Regions from separate parts of the Sediminibacillus dalangtanensis genome, predicted to be linked through region 3. Evidence: predicted binding sites of a transcription regulator. Region 3 holds the regulator's gene; each other region holds the start of a gene.
What was found. Region 3 encodes LexA, which represses DNA repair genes until DNA is damaged. Its sites were predicted from a motif close to CGAACATATGTTCG; they were not measured.
Positions count from the first base shown of each region.

Region 1: a site for LexA is predicted at 2,831-2,844, ahead of ruvA (Holliday junction branch migration protein RuvA). Genes of this name have one in related genera too.
Region 2: a site for LexA is predicted at 3,432-3,445, ahead of mmgA (acetyl-CoA C-acetyltransferase). Genes of this name have one in related genera too.
Region 4: a site for LexA is predicted at 1,748-1,761, ahead of ERJ70_RS13225 (DNA polymerase IV). Genes of this name have one in related genera too.

Region 1 is NZ_CP046956.1:2,379,297-2,384,862, reverse strand. Features, by position in the region: gene nadE (NAD(+) synthase) at 1-121, shown strand, start outside; gene ERJ70_RS12040 (YhcN/YlaJ family sporulation lipoprotein) at 195-713, shown strand; gene ERJ70_RS12035 (YebC/PmpR family DNA-binding transcriptional regulator) at 1,290-2,039, shown strand; gene ERJ70_RS12030 (BofC C-terminal domain-containing protein) at 2,178-2,735, shown strand; gene ruvA (Holliday junction branch migration protein RuvA) at 2,893-3,507, shown strand; gene ruvB (Holliday junction branch migration DNA helicase RuvB) at 3,567-4,568, shown strand; gene ERJ70_RS12015 (DUF2905 domain-containing protein) at 4,574-4,765, shown strand; gene queA (tRNA preQ1(34) S-adenosylmethionine ribosyltransferase-isomerase QueA) at 4,785-5,566, shown strand, end outside.
Region 2 is NZ_CP046956.1:3,543,399-3,548,964, forward strand. Features, by position in the region: gene ERJ70_RS17405 (acyl-CoA dehydrogenase) at 1-110, opposite strand, end outside; gene ERJ70_RS17410 (acyl-CoA dehydrogenase) at 134-1,276, opposite strand; gene ERJ70_RS17415 (3-hydroxybutyryl-CoA dehydrogenase) at 1,303-2,157, opposite strand; gene mmgA (acetyl-CoA C-acetyltransferase) at 2,208-3,389, opposite strand; gene ERJ70_RS17425 ((Fe-S)-binding protein) at 3,558-5,566, opposite strand, start outside.
Region 3 is NZ_CP046956.1:1,883,870-1,889,435, reverse strand. Features, by position in the region: gene tkt (transketolase) at 62-2,068, opposite strand; gene ERJ70_RS09470 (DUF896 domain-containing protein) at 2,204-2,440, opposite strand; gene ERJ70_RS09465 (YneB family resolvase-like protein) at 2,545-3,222, opposite strand; gene lexA (transcriptional repressor LexA) at 3,517-4,140, shown strand; gene ERJ70_RS09455 (S8 family serine peptidase) at 4,592-5,566, shown strand, end outside.
Region 4 is NZ_CP046956.1:2,631,809-2,637,374, forward strand. Features, by position in the region: gene ERJ70_RS13220 (TrkH family potassium uptake protein) at 124-1,488, opposite strand; gene ERJ70_RS13225 (DNA polymerase IV) at 1,780-3,036, shown strand; gene ERJ70_RS13230 (GNAT family N-acetyltransferase) at 3,051-3,593, opposite strand; gene ERJ70_RS13235 (o-succinylbenzoate--CoA ligase) at 3,609-5,096, opposite strand; gene ERJ70_RS13240 (DUF4317 domain-containing protein) at 5,369-5,566, shown strand, end outside.

The DNA of each region.
Region 1 (5,566 bases), 500 kb from region 3:
TGAGAAAATCGACAAGTATTTGAAGGGGGAAGAAATCCCGCAAAAGGACAAAGAAATTATTGATCAGCTCCATAAAAAGTCTGCTCATAAGCGGGAAATCGCTCCAGGACCATCCTTGTAAAAACTGCTCCCAGAAAATAACTGATTAAAAAATCTTCCTTATCCCATTCTACAGGGTAAGGGAGGTTTTTTTATTGAATAAACTACTATTATTCGTCTTTGGTTGTTTGCTCTTTCTTCTTGCAGCAGGGTGTTCCGATCAGCAGGAAGAAGGACAAATGATCAGAGAGGACATGGAAGATTCTACCATGCCGATCGACTATAGTACCCATGATGAAGCGGAACGCAACTTGGATGATGGAGAGAATCGAAACGGCCAACAGGAAGAAGGGCAGGATTTTACCGGCTACCAGGAGAACCTGCCGCCAGGCCAGCAGCGTTTGGAAGGTTTTTATAATGAACAGTCTCAAACCATTTCCGAGGACTTAAATCAGCTTGATGAAATCACTCTTGCTCAAGTTTACGTTACCGAAGATCGTGTCATCGTTTCGCTTACGTTGAATCAGGAGTATGATGACAAGGCTGCATCGATAGCAGACAAGGTTTACAGCAAGGTGGAACGCCAAGCTGAAGGCAAAGAGGTCCTCGTTTACACTGGAGACATTTATTGGAATCAAATGAGGGATCGGGATGCCAGAGAACCAGCCAGATGATGTTTTTTGAAGGAACATCGCCTTTGCACAGTAGTCGCTGTAGCAAAGGCTTTTTTGCGCTGGAAATCAATACATTGAAAATTGAATGGCAGCAATTCCGGTTTATGATGCTTGGACAGCGTGCACGGTGGTTTGAACTAGTTTCTATCTGGCAAACATAACGCGGGCTTCCTGCTTAATCGGAGTCCCAAAACGCCTCCCCTTTCTTGGCTTGGGCAAAATTCGCATACCTTGTTGGGGGCTTTTGATATAAACTCCGACACAGTTTGAATGCGTCTTCCTAACTTCCTGCTTTTTTGAGTTGAAATACCCTGCGCTTTCCGCGGGCGGCTGGTGAGCGTTGCTTAACACGCTTTTTGAAGAGGCAATGGAACTTCCCATTACAGTTACTGCGTAGTTCGTATTTTTTGTGTAAAAGCCAAAAGCATTATCTCTTAGAATCCAGTCTCCTCTGGAAGATAAACGTTTATAAGGTGAAAATTTTATGTTATAGTAATAAAGGAATTTTTTCTCAACTTTTACTTGACAGGCATTGGCCTGACTGAATTATTCAGCATTAAGAGAGGAGAATGTCCTATGGCTGGTCATTCTAAATGGAAAAATATACAACGACGCAAAAATGCACAGGATGCAAAGCGCGGGAAAGTATTCATGAAGATGGCGAAGGAAATATTCGTCGCTGCGAAACAGGGCGGTGGAGATCCCGAAACGAATCCGTCACTCCGCTTGGCGGTCGACAAAGCAAAAGCAAATAACATGCCGAATGATAATATCGATCGTGCGATAAAAAAAGCGACGGGTGACCTGGAAGGCGTAAATTATGAAGAAATGACATATGAAGGCTACGGACCAGGCGGGGTGGCTGTGATGGTGAAAGCATTGACAGATAATAAAAACCGGACTGCTTCAGAAGTCCGCTATGCTTTCAATAAAAATGGCGGGAACTTGGGTGAAAACGGATGTGTCGCATTCATGTTCGACCGCAAAGGCTATCTCGTCATTGATAGAAGTACAACAGACGCGGACGAGGATGATATGTTGTTGGCAGCCATAGAAGCTGGCGCAGAAGAGATGGAAACGACGGAAGACGTTTTTGAAATCTATACAGATCCGGAAAACTTCTCTGAAGTGAAACAGCAATTGGAAGCGGATGGATATATATTTTCCACGGCAGAATTGACGATGATACCACAGACACTCTCACCGCTCGGCGAAGACGAAGCCAAACAGATGATTCGTCTAGTCGATATGCTGGAAGATAACGAAGATGTTCAGGATGTTTACCATAACCTTGACGCCGACGAGGAAATCCTTGCCCAATTATAAAGTGCCTCTTAACCGGCTTTCCAATAGGAAACAGCCGGTTTTTCTGTGCTCTGATCACTCTTCACTGGGATAAAAAGTGTGAAAATGGCCAAACTGTCAAATAGAGGTTTAGCCATTTTAACACATGGGGTGAATAGTGTGAGAAAACGACGGAAGCTTTTTGTCTGCAGTATAGCAGTTATAGGAATAACCAGCGTATTGTTACTGATTGGAGTTATGCAATCAATTGATGAACGGACGACTCGGGCAGCAGAACAAAAAAAGCAGGTTACGCAAAAAGAACCGCTTGTATTGGAAGTGACCCTGCAGAAACAGTACATGGACGGACATGTAGAAGAAAGCACACATGAGGAAAAAATTTGGGCAATGGAAGACTTCTGGTCATACTACCATGATTGGCAGGTAGTCGAGCAGCAGGAAGGAAAGGTTGTCTTAAAAAAAGAAATAGCGGATATTTCCCCGTATATGAAAGAACATGGTTATTTCGGTTTATCAGATGATCAATTGGCTATATTTGAAGGACTGCCGATTCATGAACAGGTGATACAATCCTTTTATCAGATTGATACAGGTGAGTTGGAGAGTTATCAGAGACAAAGGCTTCAGGATGGTATCAAAATTGATTCCAAGCAAGTCTACGAATATGTTCTGGAGGCTTATCGAGGTATGGCTCCTCAACGCTCAGTTAACAGTTAATGGAGGATTCCGGTTTCCAGCCGGAATCCTTTTTACCGTGTTGCAATGAAGCTGCCTTCATTACCGAAGTATGCTGGAGGAAGAAAACAGTTATACGAACATACGCTTGTATGGTAAGATAGATACAGGCTATTGTTGATAGGGGAGAATAATCGTAATGATTGCATACATAAAAGGAAATTTGGAAGCAGTGAATGAAGAAGCTGTAATTGTAGAAGCGAATGGAGTTGGTTATGAAATCATTTGTGCAAATCCATTCGCATTTCAGGACGTATTGGGTGAGCAAGTGCTGATTTATACGTATCATTACGTCAGAGAAGACAATCAAACATTGTTCGGTTTTAAAAAAACAGATGACAAATTATTGTTTTCCAAGCTCCTGAATGTTTCAGGTATTGGTCCCAAAGGGGCGCTGGCCGTTCTTGCTTCTGTACGGGTGGAAGAATTTGTATCGGCTATTGAAAGGGAAGATGACAAATTTTTGACCCAATTCCCGGGAATCGGAAAAAAAACAGCCCGCCAAATGATTCTTGATTTGAAGGGTAAGTTGCCAGATGGATTTGCAGCCGTCGCTGTTGAAACTGCCGACCGGTCTTCGGAAGAGGAGGCTCTCCAGGGACAAAACAATGCCTTAGAGGAAGCGATTGCTGCTATGAAGGCATTGGGATATTCCGAACGCGAAGTAAAAGCAATCGTACCGACATTGAGACAGGAACAACATGAAAATCCCGATCCTTATATCCGGAAAGGATTGGCTTTGTTGATGAAATAAGTGCTGTGCCATAATAGGATCAGCCAGAGAGAACTTCTTATTGGTAAAGGGGAGATAACGTGGAAGAACGAATGATTTCCGGCGAATTGCAGGAAGATGATCAGTCGATGGAGCTTAGCCTGCGCCCAATCAACCTTGCACAGTATATTGGACAAGACAAGGCAAAGGGTAACTTGCGCATCTTTATAGAGGCAGCCAAAATGAGAAATGAGCCGCTTGATCACGTTTTGCTTTACGGACCTCCCGGGCTTGGGAAAACGACATTGGCTTCCATCATAGCCAACGAAATGGGGGTGCAATTTCGTACCACATCAGGACCCGCGATCGAGAAAGCAGGTGACCTGGCTGCCATACTTTCTTCATTGGAAGCCGGAGATGTGTTGTTCATCGATGAAATTCACCGGCTGCCCAGGGCGGTAGAAGAAATTCTTTACCCCGCCATGGAGGATTTTTGCCTTGATATTGTAATAGGATCAGGTTCCAGTGCCCGCTCTGTACGGCTTGATTTGCCGCCGTTCACGCTTGTCGGTGCTACGACCCGTGCAGGGTTGCTGACAGCTCCGTTGCGCGATCGTTTTGGAGTCCTCAGTCGGTTGGAATATTATGAAACAAAAGATTTATGCGCTATTGTGGAGAGAACTGCAGATATTTTCCAAGTAGGAATTGAAAAAGAAGCGGCTATTGAGATCGCCCGACGGTCCAGGGGCACGCCTCGAATTGCCAACAGATTGCTGAGAAGGGTCAGAGATATATCACAGGTGAAGGGGGAGCCAATCATTTCACAACAAACAACCGAAACTGCGTTGGAAATGCTTCAAGTAGATGTTGCCGGCCTGGATCATGTCGACCATAAATTACTGCTGGGTATAATGGATGGATTTAACGGAGGTCCTGTTGGTCTGGACACCATTTCAGCGACTATCGGTGAAGAATCCCAGACAATCGAAGATGTGTATGAACCGTTCCTTCTGCAGACTGGGTTCATTCAGCGGACGCCTAGAGGCAGGCAGGTCACTGCCAAAGCATATCACCACTTCAACCGGGAGGTGCCGAAAGCTTGACCGGAATGGGAAAACTATTTATTGTAATAGGAGTTGTTTTTATCATCATCGGAATGCTGTGGGGGATATTCGGCAGACTTCCTGGCGATATTAGTTTTAAAAAAGGGAATGTGTCCTTCCACTTTCCGATCATGACATCAATTGTGGTCAGTATCATCTTATCGGTGATTTTGTTTATTATAGGGAAGTTCCGATAATAGAGTAAGGAGATTGAAAATGGATATAAATGATTTTGATTTTGACTTACCAGAGGAATTAATTGCTCAAACACCATTGGAGGATCGGACAGCCTCCCGTTTGCTTGTGATGGATCGACAGAAACAGACAATCAATCATCAACACTTTTCCGATGTGATTGATTATTTGTCTCCTGGCGATTGTCTTGTATTGAATGATACAAAGGTATTGCCGGCCAGACTCTATGGCAGCAAACAGGATACGGGCGGAAAAATAGAAGTATTGCTGCTTCACCAACAGCAGCAGGATGAGTGGGAAGTGCTAGCGAAACCTGCTAAAAAAGTGAAAGAAGGAACAGTCATTACATTCGGAGACGGACAACTGCGGGCAGTCTGCACTGGGGTCAAAGAACACGGTGGAAGAGTCGTCCGGTTTGAATACGACGGAATTTTTCTAGAAGTGCTCGAACAGCTTGGCGAAATGCCGCTCCCTCCATACATAAAGGAGCAACTGCCGGATAAGGACAGGTACCAAACAGTCTATGCAAAAGAAGAAGGCTCAGCGGCAGCGCCTACAGCCGGACTTCACTTTACCGAGGAACTGCTTGAACGGATTAAGGCGAAAGGTGTCGAGCTTGCCTTCGTTACACTTCATGTCGGTTTGGGGACTTTTCGGCCGGTCAGTGTGGATAGTATTGAAGAACATGATATGCATAGTGAGTTTTATCACATGTCCAAGGAAACGGCGGACCAGTTAAATAGAATTAAAGCGGCTGGTGGGAAAATCATTTCTGTCGGGACGACTTCAACTAGAACACTGGA
Region 2 (5,566 bases), 1.7 Mb from region 3:
AACCTTTCTTCTTCGTCCCGTTCAGCTGCAGACGGTTCCACCTCGTTTTTGGCGAAATCCCGCACCATCTTTCTTAACATTTCCTGTTCATCGGTTAATTGAAAATCCATTGCTTCTCCCCCTTTTAGACTGGTCAATCTTGCAGCAGGTGCTTGCTGATCACCATATGTTGAATTTCGCTGGTACCTTCGTAAATTTCGCAAATTTTGGCGTCACGGAAAAGTCTCTCGGCTGGATAGTCTTTCGTGTAACCATAACCGCCGAATATTTGCACCGTCTCGATTGCTGCCTGAACCGCGGCTTTAGATGCAAACAGTTTTGCCATGGAAGCCTCCTTGCCGCACGGTTTGTCTTTGGAACGCAGGAAAGCGGCCTGATAGGTCAACAATTTCGCCGCTTCCACTTTTGTCGCCATATCTGCCAGCTTAAAGGAAACTCCTTGCTGGTCGGCAATCGGTCTGCCAAATTGTTCACGCTGTTTCGCATAAGCGACCGAATGGGTTAACGCAGCCTCGGCGATGCCGAGCGATTGAGCAGCGATTCCTATCCGTCCCGCATTTAAATTGGCCATGGCGATTTTAAACCCATCACCTTCGTTTCCCAGCAGCTGTTCTTTCGTTAGATAGCAATCCTCAAAGTTAAGCTGCACCGTGCTGGAACCGTGCAGGCCCATCTTTTTTTCCGTTTTTCCAATGTGAAGGCCGGGAGTGTCTTTTTCCACGATAAAGGCACTTACCCCTTTATATCCCCCTTCCTGACTGGTCCTGCCAAAAACGATAAATGTATCGGCATATCCCCCGTTGGTGATGAACATTTTTGTCCCTTGCAGCAGGTAGCCATCTCCCGTCGGCTTGGCTGTCATTTTTAAATTAGAAGCATCCGAGCCTGCGCTCGGCTCCGTCAGCGCAAATGCTCCCAAATACTGGCCGCTTGCCAGTTTGGGCAGATATTTTTGCTTCTGTGCTTCGCTGCCGAAGGATAAAATCGGATTGGTTCCGACCGACGTATGGACCGATAGAATGACCCCCACTGTCGCACTGACCTTGGATAGCTCGTGAAGGGCAATAATGTAGGAGGTGTAATCCATCGCACTGCCTCCATATTCTTCCGGAATGGGAATGCCCATAAGTCCGAGCTCTCCCAACCGTCGTACGATTTCAACCGGAAATCGATCCTCCGTTTCCATTCGCTGAATTTCCGGAGCGACTTCCTTTTCGGCAAAGTCCCGAACCATTTTGCGCATCATTCGTTGTTCGTCGGAAAACGTAAATTCCATTCAGCCCGCCTCCTTCCTCTTTTTGCTTATTCTTGATAGCTGTAAAAACCGCGACCGGATTTCTTTCCGAGCCACCCGGCTTTTACATATTTGCGCAGCAACGGACAGGGACGGTACTTGCTGTCACCTAATCCTTCGTGCAGCACTTCCATGATATAGAGGCATGTATCCAGACCGATGAAATCAGCCAGCTGAAGCGGTCCCATTGGATGATTCATCCCCAATTTCATCACAGTATCGATATCTTCCGGAGAGGAAACCCCTTCGTATACTGCATATACTGCTTCATTGATCATCGGCATCAATATACGGTTGGCGGCGAAGCCGGGATAGTCGTTAACTTCCACTGGTGTCTTTTCCAACTGAACTGCCAGCTGTTTGACTGCTTGGTATGTTTCCTCGCTTGTCTGCAAGCCGCGGATTACTTCGACCAGTTTCATTACTGGTACCGGGTTCATGAAATGCATGCCGATCACCTTTTCCGGCCGGCTTGTAGCAGCAGCGATTTCCGTTATCGGCAATGATGATGTATTGGTTGCCAACAGGGCATGTTCTGGTGCCTGTTCATCCAAATCGCGGAAGATTTTCGTTTTGATTTCCATGTTTTCCACGGCTGCTTCAATCACCAAATCACACGTTTTGACATCTTTTAACGTGGAACTTGGGGTCAGCCGGTTGATCGCCGCCTGTCTTGCTTCCCCGGTCAGTTTGCCTTTTTCCATTGCCCGCTGAAGCCGCTTTTCGATTCCTGTGATTCCTTTTTGCAAGGACGCTTCTGAAACGTCATGGAGGAGCACTTCCAGACCAGCTGTCGCACAAACCTGAGCAATTCCGGCCCCCATCTGGCCTGCGCCTACCACCATTATTTTGTTTATTTGCATGGCTATTTCTCCCCTCGCTTGTAGTATCGTCGTCTATGGAAATGCCGAATTCAACGCACTTCCAGCAAAATCGCATCTCCCTGTCCGCCGCCGCTGCAAATGGCGGCAATCCCGAGACCGCCTCCTTGTCTTTTTAATGCATGGATAAGCGTCAGAATAATACGCGCACCACTGGCCCCGATCGGATGACCTAATGCAACCGCGCCGCCGTTAATGTTCACCTTTTCCAAGTCCAGATCGGCAATGGCACTGCTGGCCAGCGATACGGCGGCAAATGCCTCATTCACTTCGAACAAATCGATATCTTCCAAGGACTTTCCTGTTTTCTGCAGTAAGGCATTTATCACCAGGCCGGGGGTCTGTGGGAAGTTTTCCGCCTCGACTGCTATTTCCTCGTGGGCAAGCACATAAGCCATCGGTTCCTGCCCCTCCGCATTAGCCCTTTCTTCCGACATCATCAGCATGGCACAGGCCCCATCATTGACTCCGGGCGCATTTCCCGCTGTGATGGTTCCATCCTTATCAAAGGCTGGACGCAAGGAAGCAAGTGCTTCCAATGTTGTCTCTTTTCTCGGTGCTTCATCGCGATTTACCACAAGCGGTTCTCCCTTCCGGCGCGGTACCTCGACCGGTTCGATTTCATCTGTAAAAATCCCTTCATCGATTGCTTTGACTGCCCGCTGCTGGCTGCGCAGCGCCCATTCATCTTGTTCCTTCCTGGTGATGCCGAGCTCCGCTGCCGTCTTGTTGCCGTAACTACCCATATGGACTCCGGCAAATGAACAGGTCAATCCGTCGTGAATCATCATATCCTTCACTTGTTGATCACCCATGCGGTAACCGTTTCTGGCATTTGGCAGGAAATATGGGGCATTGCTCATGCTCTCCATCCCGCCAGCGATGATAATTTCTTCCTCGCCAAGCCGGATCAATTGATCAGCTAGCGTCACACTACGCATACCCGAGGCACATACCTTATTGATGGTTTCTGTCTTTACTTCCCAGGGAATGCCTGCCTCCCTGGCAGCCTGCCGGGACGGGAGCTGTCCCTGTCCTCCCTGCAAGACCGTGCCCATGATCACCTCATCCACCTTTTTAGGCTCAAGGTTGCTTTGTTGAAGCGCCGCCGCAATCGCTCTGCCTCCTAATTGCGCTGCAGTCAGCGTACTGAGCGCTCCTCCCAGTTTGCCAAAAGGCGTTCTTGATCCTGCCACAATCACCGATTTTGTCATGTTTTATTCCTCCCTTGTTTTTGTTAACGCTTACATTTGTCCCGATTGAACGTTCGCTCAATATAGTGGCAAAAGGCAAGGAACTGTTCATCAGAGCAGTTCCTTCTCCTATTCGCTCTTACCTTCACTTTTTCATACACATTTATATCTAGTAAAGCACTTCGCTGTTTATGCCGTTTTTTCCTCTTTTTTTTCAAAAACCGACAATGCCAAGATTTCCGCTACATCCATCGTGCTGATATCTTCATCCACTTCTTTGGCTTTCGTACCGTCGCTCAACATGGTTAAACAAAACGGACATGCACTCGAAATCATCGTCGGATTAACCTTCAGTGCCTGTTCTGTCCGGGTCACGTTTATCCGGTTTCCTGTTTTATCTTCGGTCCACATCAGCCCGCCTCCGGCTCCACAGCACATTCCATTCTCCCTGTTCCTATCCATTTCCACCAGACTTATGCCGGGAATCCTTTTCAGTATTTCCCTCGGAGGATCATAAACGCCATTGTATCTGCCTAAATAACAGGAATCATGGTAGGTCAGCGTTTCATTGATTTCCCTGCTCGGTTTCAAACGTCCTTCGGTGACAAGGTCATATAGCAACTGGGTATGGTGGTACACTTCGGCTTCAAACCCAAAGTCAGGATATTCATTCTTAAAGATGTTATAGGCGTGTGGATCGATGGTGACGATCTTTTGTACGTTGTGCTTTTGAAATTCTTTAATGTTTTTCTCAGCAAGCTCCTGGAAAAGAAATTCGTTTCCGATCCGGCGGGCTGTATCGCCGGAGTTGGCTTCTTTGTTCCCCAGGATGGCGAATTTCACGCCGGCTTCATTCATCAGTTTGGCGAAGGCCATGGCAATTTTTTGACTGCGGTTGTCATAAGAGCCCATCGAACTGACCCAGAATAGATACTCAAATTCCTCACCGGCTTTTTTCAATTCTTTCACTGTCGGAATTGAAACATCCTGATCAAGATCGCGCCAATTCTCCCGTTCTTTTTTCGATAATCCCCACGGGTTTCCCTGTCGTTCGATATTCATCATCGCCCGCTGGGCATCCTGGTCCATCCTTCCTTCCGTTAACACAAGGTAACGGCGCAAATCGATGATTTTATCAACGTGTTCATTCATGACCGGACACTGGTCCTCACAATTCCTGCATGTGGTACATGCCCAAAGTTCTTCTTCCGTTATCACATCACCAATTAAGCTGGTATTGTTCACAGACTCCAATCCTGCGGCAACTTCGTCCTTTGCAGCCCCTGCATTTCTGGCCATTTGGGCCAGCTGGTTTCCTTCCGTATTGGCAAAAGCATAACTAGGAACCCATGGCGATTGGCCGGTGACAGCAGCACCTTTTTCGGTCAGATGATCGCGAAGTTTGACAATCAAGTCCATCGGCGACAGCATCTTCCCAGTCCCTGTTGCCGGACAAACATTGGTGCAGCGTCCGCATTCGACACATGCATATAGATCGATCAGCTGCAGCTGGTTAAAGTCTTCGATCTTACTGACTCCGAAGGAAACCTCTTCTTCGTCGACCTCATCATCCACTTCAAAGTCCAATTTTTTCAGTTTACCTGGGGGTGTCTGCCTGCTTAAAAAAACATTGGCAGGAGCCGCCAGGAGATGAGCGTGTTTCGATTGTGGCACATAGACGAGAAAGCTGAGCAGTGCCAACAGATGAACCCACCAGGCAACAAAAAACACGGCAGCCGCAGCAGTAGGAGAAAGCCAAGAGAAAGCGTTTGCAATTAAGGACGCAACAGGCTCTGTCCAAGCGGTTTCATGCCCGTGCCAGACCATTCCCATGCCATTTCCGATCAAGACAGACAGCATTAGCGTACCGATAAACAGCAGCACCAGACCTGCTTTAAATCCCCGCTTCAACCGGACGAGTTTTTCAATATACCGTCTGTAAAATGCCCAAACCACCGCGACGAGGATCATCAAGGTGACCAGCTCTTGAAAAAAAGTAAATCCTGGGTAAAGCGGTCCTAAAGGCAAGTGTGCGCCTGGAACCAAACCTTTGACAATGAAATCGATCGCCCCGAATTGAACCAGAAGGAAGCCATAAAACATCATCACATGGATGGCGCCCGACTTTTTATCCTTCAACAGTTTTTTCTGACCAAAGACGTTGATCCAGACACGGTTCAACCGCTGTTTGATTTCCC
Region 3 (5,566 bases):
AAAAATATGAGGCCATAATAGACCCCCCCGGCTGGATAACAGCCTGGGGGGGAATTGACATTTAACCTTTGATGAGGCTCTCTGCCTGGTTGACTACATTTTCTACGGTAAACCCGTACTCTTCCAAAATCTTATCTCCGTTAGCGGAAGCGCCGAAGGTTTCTATACCCAACATTTTGCCTTCATCTCCTACATAACGTTCCCATCCGAAAGGAGAAGCCATTTCAATTGCCAGACGTTTTTTCACAGTAGACGGAAGAACTTCTTCCTGATAAGCTTTATCCTGCTGTTTAAACCGATCCCAGGAAGGCATGCTGACCACACTGACATGAATATTCTTGTTTTTCAGTTCTTTCTGCGCGTTGACGGCCAGCTGTACTTCAGATCCAGAAGCAAGAAGCAAACCGTCCGGTTGGTCACTATCAGCAGGACTAATGACGTAAGCACCTTTTTTGACTCCTTCATATGCCTGTTCTTTTGTGCCCTCCAAAGTAGGAAGGCCTTGTCTGGTAAGAACAAGCGCTGTTGGAGTTTTTGTGGATTCTAACGCTAGCCGCCACGCAGCACTGGTTTCGTTTCCATCAGCCGGACGAATCACAGACAAATTCGGCATTGCACGAAGAGATGCCAACTGTTCGATCGGCTCATGGGTCGGTCCATCTTCTCCCACAGCGATGGAATCATGCGTGAAGACATATGTTACCGGAAGATTCATAATCGCGGACAGCCTTACTGCCGGACGCAAGTAATCACTAAACACAAAGAAGGTACCAGCATAGACCTTTAATCCGCCGTGTAGTCCCATTCCATTCAAAGCTGCAGCCATAGCAAACTCGCGCACACCAAACCAAATATTTCTGCCGGAATAGTTATTTCTCGAGAAATCGCCGGCGTCTTTTACATTCGTTTTATTCGATCCAGCTAAATCAGCGCTCCCCCCAAAGAAGTAAGGTACTTTGTTGGCAATAGCATTGATTACTTCGCCGGAAGAAGCACGAGTAGCTAACTTATCTTTTCCCGTCTCGTAAGCTGGAAGCTCCTCTGTCCAGTTAGCAGGCAGTTCGCCGGCAATGGCTTCTGCCAGTTCTTTGGCAAGCTCTGGATATTCCGATTTATACTTGTCGAAAAGAGCGTTCCATTCATCTTCAGCCTGTTTGCCTTGTTGTACGATTTTTTTATCGAAATCCTGGTAGACTTCTTCCGGCACATGAAATTCCTCATGCTCCCATTCATATGCCTGTTTGGTAAGCTTGATTTCATCAGCACCAAGGGGAGCACCGTGGGAAGCCGACGAAGCAGATTTGTTGGGTGATCCATAACCGATAACCGTTTTCACTTCGATCAATGTGGGCTGTTCTGTGTTTGCTTTCGCTTTTTTAATTGCATCTCGGATAGCGGATAAATCGTTGCCATCTTCCACCCGAATAACCTGCCAGCCGTATGCTTTGAACCTTTCTTCTACGTTTTCAGAAAAAGATTGGGACAACTCACCGTCCAGCGATATATCATTCGAATCATATAAAGCGACCAACTTGCCAAGCTTTAAATGACCAGCCAACGATGCTGCTTCATGCGAGATACCTTCCATTAAATCACCATCACTGACAAGAGCAAAAGAGTGATGATCAATAATCGGATAGCCTTCCTTGTTGTACTTGGCAGCAAGATGTTGTTCGGCCATTGCCATTCCGACCGTCATTGCCAGTCCTTGTCCGAGTGGTCCAGTCGTTGCTTCTACCCCTTCTGTATGATGAACTTCCGGATGGCCTGGAGTTTTTGACCCCCATTGCCGGAAACCTTTCAAATCATCGATCGTCAATCCATAACCGGAAAGATGGAGAAGGCTGTATAACAGCATTGACCCATGTCCAGCCGATAGTACAAATCTATCACGATTGAACCAGTGCGAATTCTTCGGATTATGGGTCATGAAGTCTGTCCAAAGTGTATATGCCATCGGAGCAGCTCCCATAGGCAGTCCTGGATGACCGGAATTCGCATTTTCAATTGCATCGATTGATAGTGTACGAATGGTATTAATGGATAGTTTTTCTGTTTGGTTTACCATGTATTGTTGTAACCCCTTTCTGATTTACGGATTATGTACACCTCATATCCTATAATGAAAAAACAAAACAAACAAGCATTTCAACATGTCCATTATAATTTCATGCTGGAATGCTTGTCAAAAAAGGCTTCCTTCTCAATGATTGTTTTTCTCCCGCTGTTTTAAATCTTTTACTTTTTGGGGAGTGACATCCTTTCCTTCCGGATCAACCACTGTCATGCTCTTGAATTGGTTTTTAAAGGATTTCCGGACATTTTTCAAGTACTCTTCCCTCAATGATTGTTGTTCCTGCTTTTCTTTAGCAGTCAACCCTTCTTCTTTTGCCTTTTTAGCAAGTACATTGATTCTATTCAACTTATCTTTTGAAAGCATAAGATACTCCTTTAAATTAATTTATAGTTCTTGTTTTTCCATAAAACAGATTCTTGAAACAAAAAAACAAGTTCAGACAGAACCGAACTTGTCTTGTACATATCTTATCGTTTGTCAGAGTTGGAATCAAGGGAAACATACTCTTGAAACCTGCGGTGGACGGTGGCTTTCGAAACTGGATAGCCAAGCCCTTTCAAGGTCGCAGCTATTTCTTCGAAAGTCAGCTTACTCGCCCTTAGTCTAACCACCTCATCAATCGGGAACTCTATTCTATCTCTACCGGAGGATTCATGCTGCTTCGCTAAGTTTTTGCCCGGATCATATCCCCGTTCCATGGCTTTTCGCATTCCCCGTTTAATTTTCATATTATGGATTTTTCTTTGATATTCTTCTACAATTCCGACGATCTGCAGTACCATAGAGTCCGATTCCGACAATTGCAGCTGTCCTTGATGTGTCAGGGAATACACGGGGATTTGCAATTTGTTTAGCTGATGAAACAAAGCGATTTTTGTATTACCTCTTCCAAGCCGTGTCTCATCCTGAATGAGGAGACAGTCGGCTTGCTGTGAGGAAAAAAGGTCTAGCATCTGGAAGACGCCTTCCCGCTCAATCTCGTATCCGCTCTTTTGTTCTTCTATAACCGATACAATCTCTAGTCTATGATTAACAGCCATATTAGTTAACTCCTGCCTTTGACGCTTCAAAGAGGTTTCCTGTTCATCTTTAGCTGTGCTTACTCTACAATATATAACTGCTTTTTGCTGTTTTGTTGTCTCCACAATCTGACACCTCTTATAATGCTTTTGCTTGTAAGTTACTTAGATGGTGACCATTGAATAATACATTAATCCTAAAGTCAAAATAAATAAGGTTAAATAGAAAAGGTCTAGTTTCGAAAGTTTTTGAAACATTTTATACGCCTCCCAAATAATTAGAACCTATGTTCGTGTTTATACTTTTATTATATACGAACATAGGTTCTTGTCAACATTTTTTTCGAACGAGTGTTTGTATATACATGCCATGCATGGTATAATATTCACAATAAATACTATGTCCGAGGTGTTACACAAATGACAAAACTATCAAAAAGGCAGCAGGCAATTTTAGAATATATTAAAGAACAGGTTTTGGATAAAGGCTATCCGCCTTCTGTAAGGGAAATAGGAGAGGCTGTCGGACTTGCATCGAGTTCTACTGTGCACGGCCATTTATCGAGGTTGGAAAAAAAGGGGTTTATCAGAAGAGATCCTACCAAACCTCGCGCCATTGAGGTGCTCAGTTTGGAAGAGGCAAACGAAATTCCTGCCGGGGAAGCCACTTTCGCTCCCGTTATCGGGAAGGTAACGGCAGGGATACCAATAACAGCAGTGGAAAACATCGAAGAGTATGTGCCACTCCCCGGCACAATAGCTAATCCGGATGATAATATATTTGTATTGATTATCGAGGGAGAAAGTATGGTTGAAGCAGGAATACTGGATGGGGACATGGTAATTGTCAAACAACAGCAAACCGCTCAAAATGGGGAAATTGTCGTGGCCATGACTGAAGAAGGAGAGGCCACCGTTAAGCGCTTCTTTAAAGAAAAAGACCATATTCGTTTACAACCTGAAAATGCAACAATGGAACCAATCATTCTCAATAATGTTTCGATCCTAGGAAAAGTAATAGGTCTATATCGACATATCCAGTAAAAAGTAAAGAAAAAACCAAATCATCAGATTTGGTTTTTTTCTTTCTAGAATGATCTTCTATCTATATGTGTTTACGTTATCCATAAATTTAGTTAGCAGTGTTTCGCTTTTTGTTTTCAGGAAGCGGAAATACTACCAAGAATGCGAAATACCCCAACAATAAAACATTGAAAACAAATAACCATATGGAAGAAAAATCGTATATCTCTTGAAAATTCTTTGTGACGGCCAATACCAAAGCGGCTATCAGCACAAAACCTACATACTTGATAAATAACACCTCCCTTTCATAATTTTATTAAATTTCCATGAAAATGTCCAAAGTTTTTTCCTTTTAACAAAACTGCTCCTTTATGCACTTTATGGAACTACTAAAAAAAATACTAAGGACAAATCGTTGTTATGCTGGTAAAATATAATTCTGTATTAATTCGTAAAGGAGTAATTGCCTGTGAATAAATGGCTTTTTGTCTTTTCTTTGCTACTTATCCTCAGCTCCCTTGATTTTATAAAAGTGGACGGAGCTGCACTGGAAAAGGAAGAAGTACTTATCCGTTATCAGAGTGAGCAAAGCAAACATGAAATCATGAATGAAAGCTATGAAGTTATCAATCAATATGAGAATCTTCCTGTCCTATCCGTCTTGATAAACCCTAACAAAAAAGAATTATTGCGGAATCACGATGATATTTCATACATAGAGAAGAATAGTCCAGTTAAATTATCTGGAGAAACTGCACGAGAAATCAATCAAGCGGCATCCGTTGAAAATCAGTGGAATATGGATACAATTGGAGCTCCTCTTGCCTGGTCGGAAAAGATCACCGGAAAAGGAGTCGACATAGCCATCATCGATACTGGTATAGCCGAGCATGCAGATCTTAACATTCAAGGTGGCTATTCAACAATGAATAAGAATCCTGAATGGGTCGATGATAATGGTCATGGTACCCACATAGCAGGAATCATAGGGGCAAAGCATAATAAAACTGGTATATCCGGAATAGCTCCGGACGCAAACCTATATGCTGTTAAGGCATTAAACCATGATGGAGAAGGTAGTCTTGCGGATATTGTTGAGGCGATTGATTGGGCAATTCAGCAGGATATAGATATAATCAATCTTTCTTTGGGAACTTCATTCAATAGCGAAATATTAAAGGATATGATGAGAAAAGCTTACGAGGAAGGAATTCTTATCGTTGGGGCCAGTGGTAATGAAGGGACAGACGATTCTGTTATTTATCCTTCCAAATATCAAGAAGTCATTGCGGTTTCTGCCATAAATAAAAATAACGAACTAGGTTCCTTCTCTTCCACCGGGCCAGAGGTCGAATTAGCCGCACCAGGTGTAAATATAAGAAGTACGTATTTAAATAACACATACGCTACCTATAGCGGTACATCACAAGCAGCTCCACATGTT
Region 4 (5,566 bases), 750 kb from region 3:
GGCGCTGGAGCTAGACATCTCTGAAATTTATACTTTCTTATCTTTTAAAAAGACCAAACCGCCATGCGATTTGGTCCAAATAATGTCCTGTTCTTTCCTTCAACGAACTACCGACGAATTCCTTTAACCGATAATGACCCGTTCTTTTGGATAATGGTAAATATCTTTTGTCACACGTCCTCTTAGCAAGAACAGGAAGGAGAATATCCCGATTCTCCCGATGAACATAAGGAAAATGATGATAATCTTCCCAGCCGTCGATAAATCGGGAGTAATCCCCATCGACAAACCGGTTGTTCCAAAGGCCGAACACACTTCAAAGGCTATAGAAATCAACGGAAATGGCTCCAGATATGTCAGTATGGTAATCGCACTTAAGCAAAGCATCGCCGCCGTCGTAATGACAATAAAGGAACGCATCACATCTTCTTGATCGAGTTCTCTGCCGAATACTTTAATACTGGTGTTCCCTTTCCCATAATTGTAAATTGCCAACAGCATGATCGCAAAAGTCGTCGTCCGGATCCCCCCGCCGACACTACTCGGGGAAGCGCCAATGAACATCAGAACACAAATCACTATCAGAGTTGGTGACGTGAAGTCTGCCACATCCATGGTAGCCAGCCCTCCATTTCTCGTAGTGACTGATTGGAAGAGACTGTAGAAAATTTTTTCGTGCCAGATCTTATCCGCCAAAAAAGCGTTTCGCTCCAATACGAATATCAATAACCAACCAGCTAAAACCAACGCAAAAAATGTTAACGTCGTCAGCTTGGAAAACAGAGAAAATGTATATTTTTGATTTATCTCCGACTGCTGTCCTCTTATTAATTCTTGTACTTCAATCAATACAGGAAAGCCGATTGCACCCAAAATCAGCAAGACGATATTGACAAACTGAACAAAATAATCATCCGCAAAAGGAATCAGGGATGCTCCGGTAATATCAAATCCTGCATTGGTCGTGGCACTCACCGATGCAAAAAAACCTTGCAGTAATGCTTCCTGCCATGTATCAAAATAGGATAGAAAATAAGTGCTTAGTATAATGGTACCAATGACTTCGATGGTTACAATGATTTTCAGTATCTTGAGCATTAATTTTACCAAACCAGATAACGTGGTTCTGTTTTGATCAATCTGAATCAGCTGTCTGCCCCGCAGGCCGATTTTTTTGCCCAACAAAATCCAGATGAATGTCCCCAGAGTCATAATTCCGATACCGCCGAACTGAAGCACCACCGTCAATGCAAGTTTTCCTGCAGCATTAAATGTTTCCGCAGTGGAAACAACTGTAAGACCAGTTACACTGACCGCACTTACAGCCGTAAACACTAAATCAATAAACGATATGCTGAACCCGCCCTGATGAAAAAACGGCATGCCTAACAAAAGAGTCGATATAAGGACAGTCATTAAGTAAAACAAAACAATCAAACGGATTGTCGATAGGTGACTTGCTTTAAATAATCGCGAAAATATGTTCATCTTGATTCTCCTTGCTTTCAATTGCAGCAATGTAAGTTTACCAAAAAATACAGTTTGTTTATATAGTTTTTTTCAATTACCTGCTTCTGCTTCTTTTATCGTCTCGTCGGGCGGTTGTACGGGGATTTGAATACCTCGTCTTTCTCAGCATTGTTCGCACTCTGCCTGTCTTCTATACCAAAACAGACATACCTGAAGCCGGTCTGGAATAAATTAACGCTGTTTAAATCCTTTTAGCTGGGTTATATTATACATAAAACGAACATACGTTCTTTGAAAGAGGGGGATTTCATGCTGCCGACAAACCTAAAGCTTCCCAGAAATAATGTTCTTTGTATCGATATGCGTTCTTTTTATGCCAGCGTAGAATGCGTGAAACGCAATTTGGACCCCATGCAGGATATGCTGGCAGTCGTAGGCGACAAAAAGCGATCAGGGAGTATCATTCTGGCTGCCTCCCCTCAATTAAAGAAAAAACACGGAATAAAAAATGTCAGCCGCTATTTCGAGCTTCCAAATGACCCGGATATCCATGTCGCAGAAGCGAAAATGTGCGATTACTTACAAGTCTCCATGGAGATCACCAAGCTGGTCAACCAATATGTCCCGAAAGAAGCAATCCATCAATATTCCGTTGATGAACTATGGGTGACAGTGAACGGTCTGGAAAAATTATATGGAGACTGCTGGCAAATCGCCCGGTTGATCAAAGCAGAATTGCAGGAGACAATGGGATTGACCTGTTCGATCGGCATTGGGGATAATAAATTTTTGGCGAAGGTTGTCATGGATTTATACGCCAAAGAGACAGGAATTGCCGAGTGTCGGTACGAAGATGTAGAAAAAAAGCTATGGCCGGTACCGATTGAAAAAATTTGGGGGATCGGAAAGCGGATGATGCGTAATTTAAATCGAATGGGCATTGTCACACTTGGTCAACTGGCGGATTTTCCTCTAGAGCGGCTTAAGAAACGATTTGGCATTATGGGAGAGCAATTATATTGGCACGCATGGGGGGTAGATTTAAGCCCTGTCACCGGCGATTTTCAAAAACAGGAGCAAAAGGGATTCGGCCATGGAATTACACTGCTGCGGGATTACCGAGGGGACGAAGTTTTCGCCTGCATTCTTGATTTGTGTGAGGAAGTATGCCGAAGAGCAAGGACTGCTGGCCAGGCCGGCAGGACAGTCCACCTCGGCATCGGCTATTCCCAGGAAAGCGGCGGGGGATTCAGCAGATCCCGCTCCGTAGCACTTCCAACGAACATCACCATAGAAATATACAAAGTATGCATGCAGTTATTCCGTGAATTTTATGACGGTGTCAGCAAAGTCCGCCGAGTGTTCGTCACCCTGGATAACTTAGCAAATGATGAGGAAACCCAACTGGATTTGTTCATGGACAAAACCAAACAAAAAGACCTTGGTTATGTCATGGATCAAATCCGGCAAAAATACGGATCTGCTTCCCTGCTGCGTGCCACCAGCTTTACGGATCTAGGCGTGACCCTTGACCGTACACATAAAATCGGCGGCCACAAAGCCTGAGGAATCTTGGTATATCAGTGAAAAATCGGATTGGATTCCCATTCTTCCCGAAGCAGCCCCATCCGGATAGAATCATAAAACTTTCCATTATAATACCGGCACTTCCTTAGCTTTGCTTCCATGGTCATGCCGAGCTTCTCCCCGACTTTTATCATCCGCTGATTTCCGGACCAGGTAGTATAACCGACGCGGACCAGCGGCATGGTTTGAAACAAATGATTAATCCACAGCCGCAGGGCTTCCGTACCATATCCACCGCTCCAATACTGCGGCTGATAGAGGACAATCCCCATTTCCAGCCAAAGCGAGGGCTTATGCTCCCAATAATAGCTGACCATACCGATCACCTTATCATCGACTGTTATGACCCAGCGTTCATCCTGGCTAATCAATTGCTCCTTTTTATCCAGGTACTCATCCAGGGAAATCTGTCGATGAGCAAAATAGGGTGCATCCCACTTTTTCCATTCCGGAGACTTCTCACTGTACGCTAATTTCCACAACATTTCCAGGTCTCTTTCCTCAATCTGGCGTATTGAAATACTTTCCTGGCCCATATCCCATCCCCTCTCTTAAGATCCAGCTTCTTCTAACAAGTCAACTAGCTTATGCCTGACAAGCTTATTCGATGCATTACGCGGCAATTCAGCGATAAAGTAAACTTGTTTCGGCACCTTGAATTTTGCCAAGCGTTCCCTGCAATACTTGAAAACTTGCTCCTTGGTTAAATCGGAATGGGATGGAACAATGAAAACAACGGGTACCTGCCCCCATTGATCATCCTCTCTGCCGATGACACCTGCTTCTTTCACCCCGTCCATCCCGGCGAGAACGCTCTCGATTTCAGCTGGGTAAATGTTTTCACCCCCGGAAATAATCAAATCCTTCCGTCTGTCCATCACATAAAGAAAACCATCTTCATCCAACTTCCCCAAATCGCCGGTGGCCAGCCAACCATCGTGAAACGCTTTTCCATTGGCAGATTCATTTTTGTAATAACCTTTCGTCACCATCGGGCCTTTGACAACTATTTCTCCGACCGTTCCATCTGGAGCGGGCTTTCCATCCAGCATGATTTTCAATTGGGCGGGAACAAGGGGTTTTCCTGCTGAGCCAAGCTTGGATAAGGCGTAGTCCGGGCTAAGCGTGACAATTTGCGAAGAAGTTTCCGTCATGCCGTACGTTTGAAAAACCGGTATCTCATGTACCTTTGCCTTTTCCAACAGTGGCTCTGGTGCCGGACCACCTCCTAAAAGCATACAGCGGAAAGAATCCGGATAACGACCGCCATCCAACTTTTTGATCAGCCGTTCAAGCATCACTGCTACCACGGAAACAATGGTGATATTTCCTGAAATGATCGCTTGATGAGCCAGGTCAATATCAAATTTTTTCATCAAATGAACGGGCATGCCATACACGACACTCTTCACTAACAGTGATAACCCTCCGACATGAAACAGTGGCAGAGAAGCCAGCCATTTATCGTTTTTGCTCAATCCGAGATTGAGAGCCGATGATACCGCACTCCACCAATGATTACCATAAGTATGCTCCACACCTTTTGGAAAACCGGTAGTTCCAGATGTATAAATAATCGTAAACAACTTATCCAACACTAACTCTTCCTGCAAAGCGACAGTTGTTTCTGTTTGATCGTAAATTTCTTGAAAACTGCAGGATTTAGAACAATCAGCTTGGTCGACAGCAGAAAGAGCGAGCTCGGTATGGTCCTCATCATAAAGAAGACACGACACCTCTGCATCATTTAATTGATAAGCCAGTTCCGCAGCAGAAAGACGGACGTTCAGTAAAACGGCGACAGCTCCAAGGTAAGACAAAGCATGAATGGCGGCCACCATATCCGAAGAGTTCGCAGCCAACAAAGCAACATGATTTCCTTCCCGGACACCAGAAGCAGCTATTTTCTTTGCCAGGGACCTGCTTTGATCGCGCAGCTGTTGAAAGGTCAACTCTTCTCCATCGGATGTTTCAATTGCTGTTTTATTTGGTGATAAATCTGCTTGCTTAGTAAGCCAATGAGGAATAACTTCTGTCATGATGTTCGAATCCTTTCTTTAAGAACCTGATAACTAGTATGTCATAATTTTATCGAACAACGAAAAAAATTAAAAGCATGGTCATTCAAAAGCTAGTTGAGCCTCAACACAAATAAAGTAATAATTTCAATACGTGCTATTTACCGCCTTATGTTAAAATAAATAGATGCTAAACCGGTGGAGAGTAAATGAAATGGTACGCCAACTATTTACTCTCCACTTTCTCATGCTTTTTGATTATGCCAATTATACACACAGGGGTGGATTTTTCAATGAACAAAAAAGATATCGCTGCTATCCGCAAACAATTTAAAGTTGACAATGATTTACTCAAAATATCAGACATATTCAATGTTTATATCATGAAGGAATCAAGCGAAATTTATCATCATCAAAGCCAGCCTTTTGAAATGCTGGAACAGGATCAGCAGGAATTATTCATGAATAATTTCAAAAAATTACTTACTGGT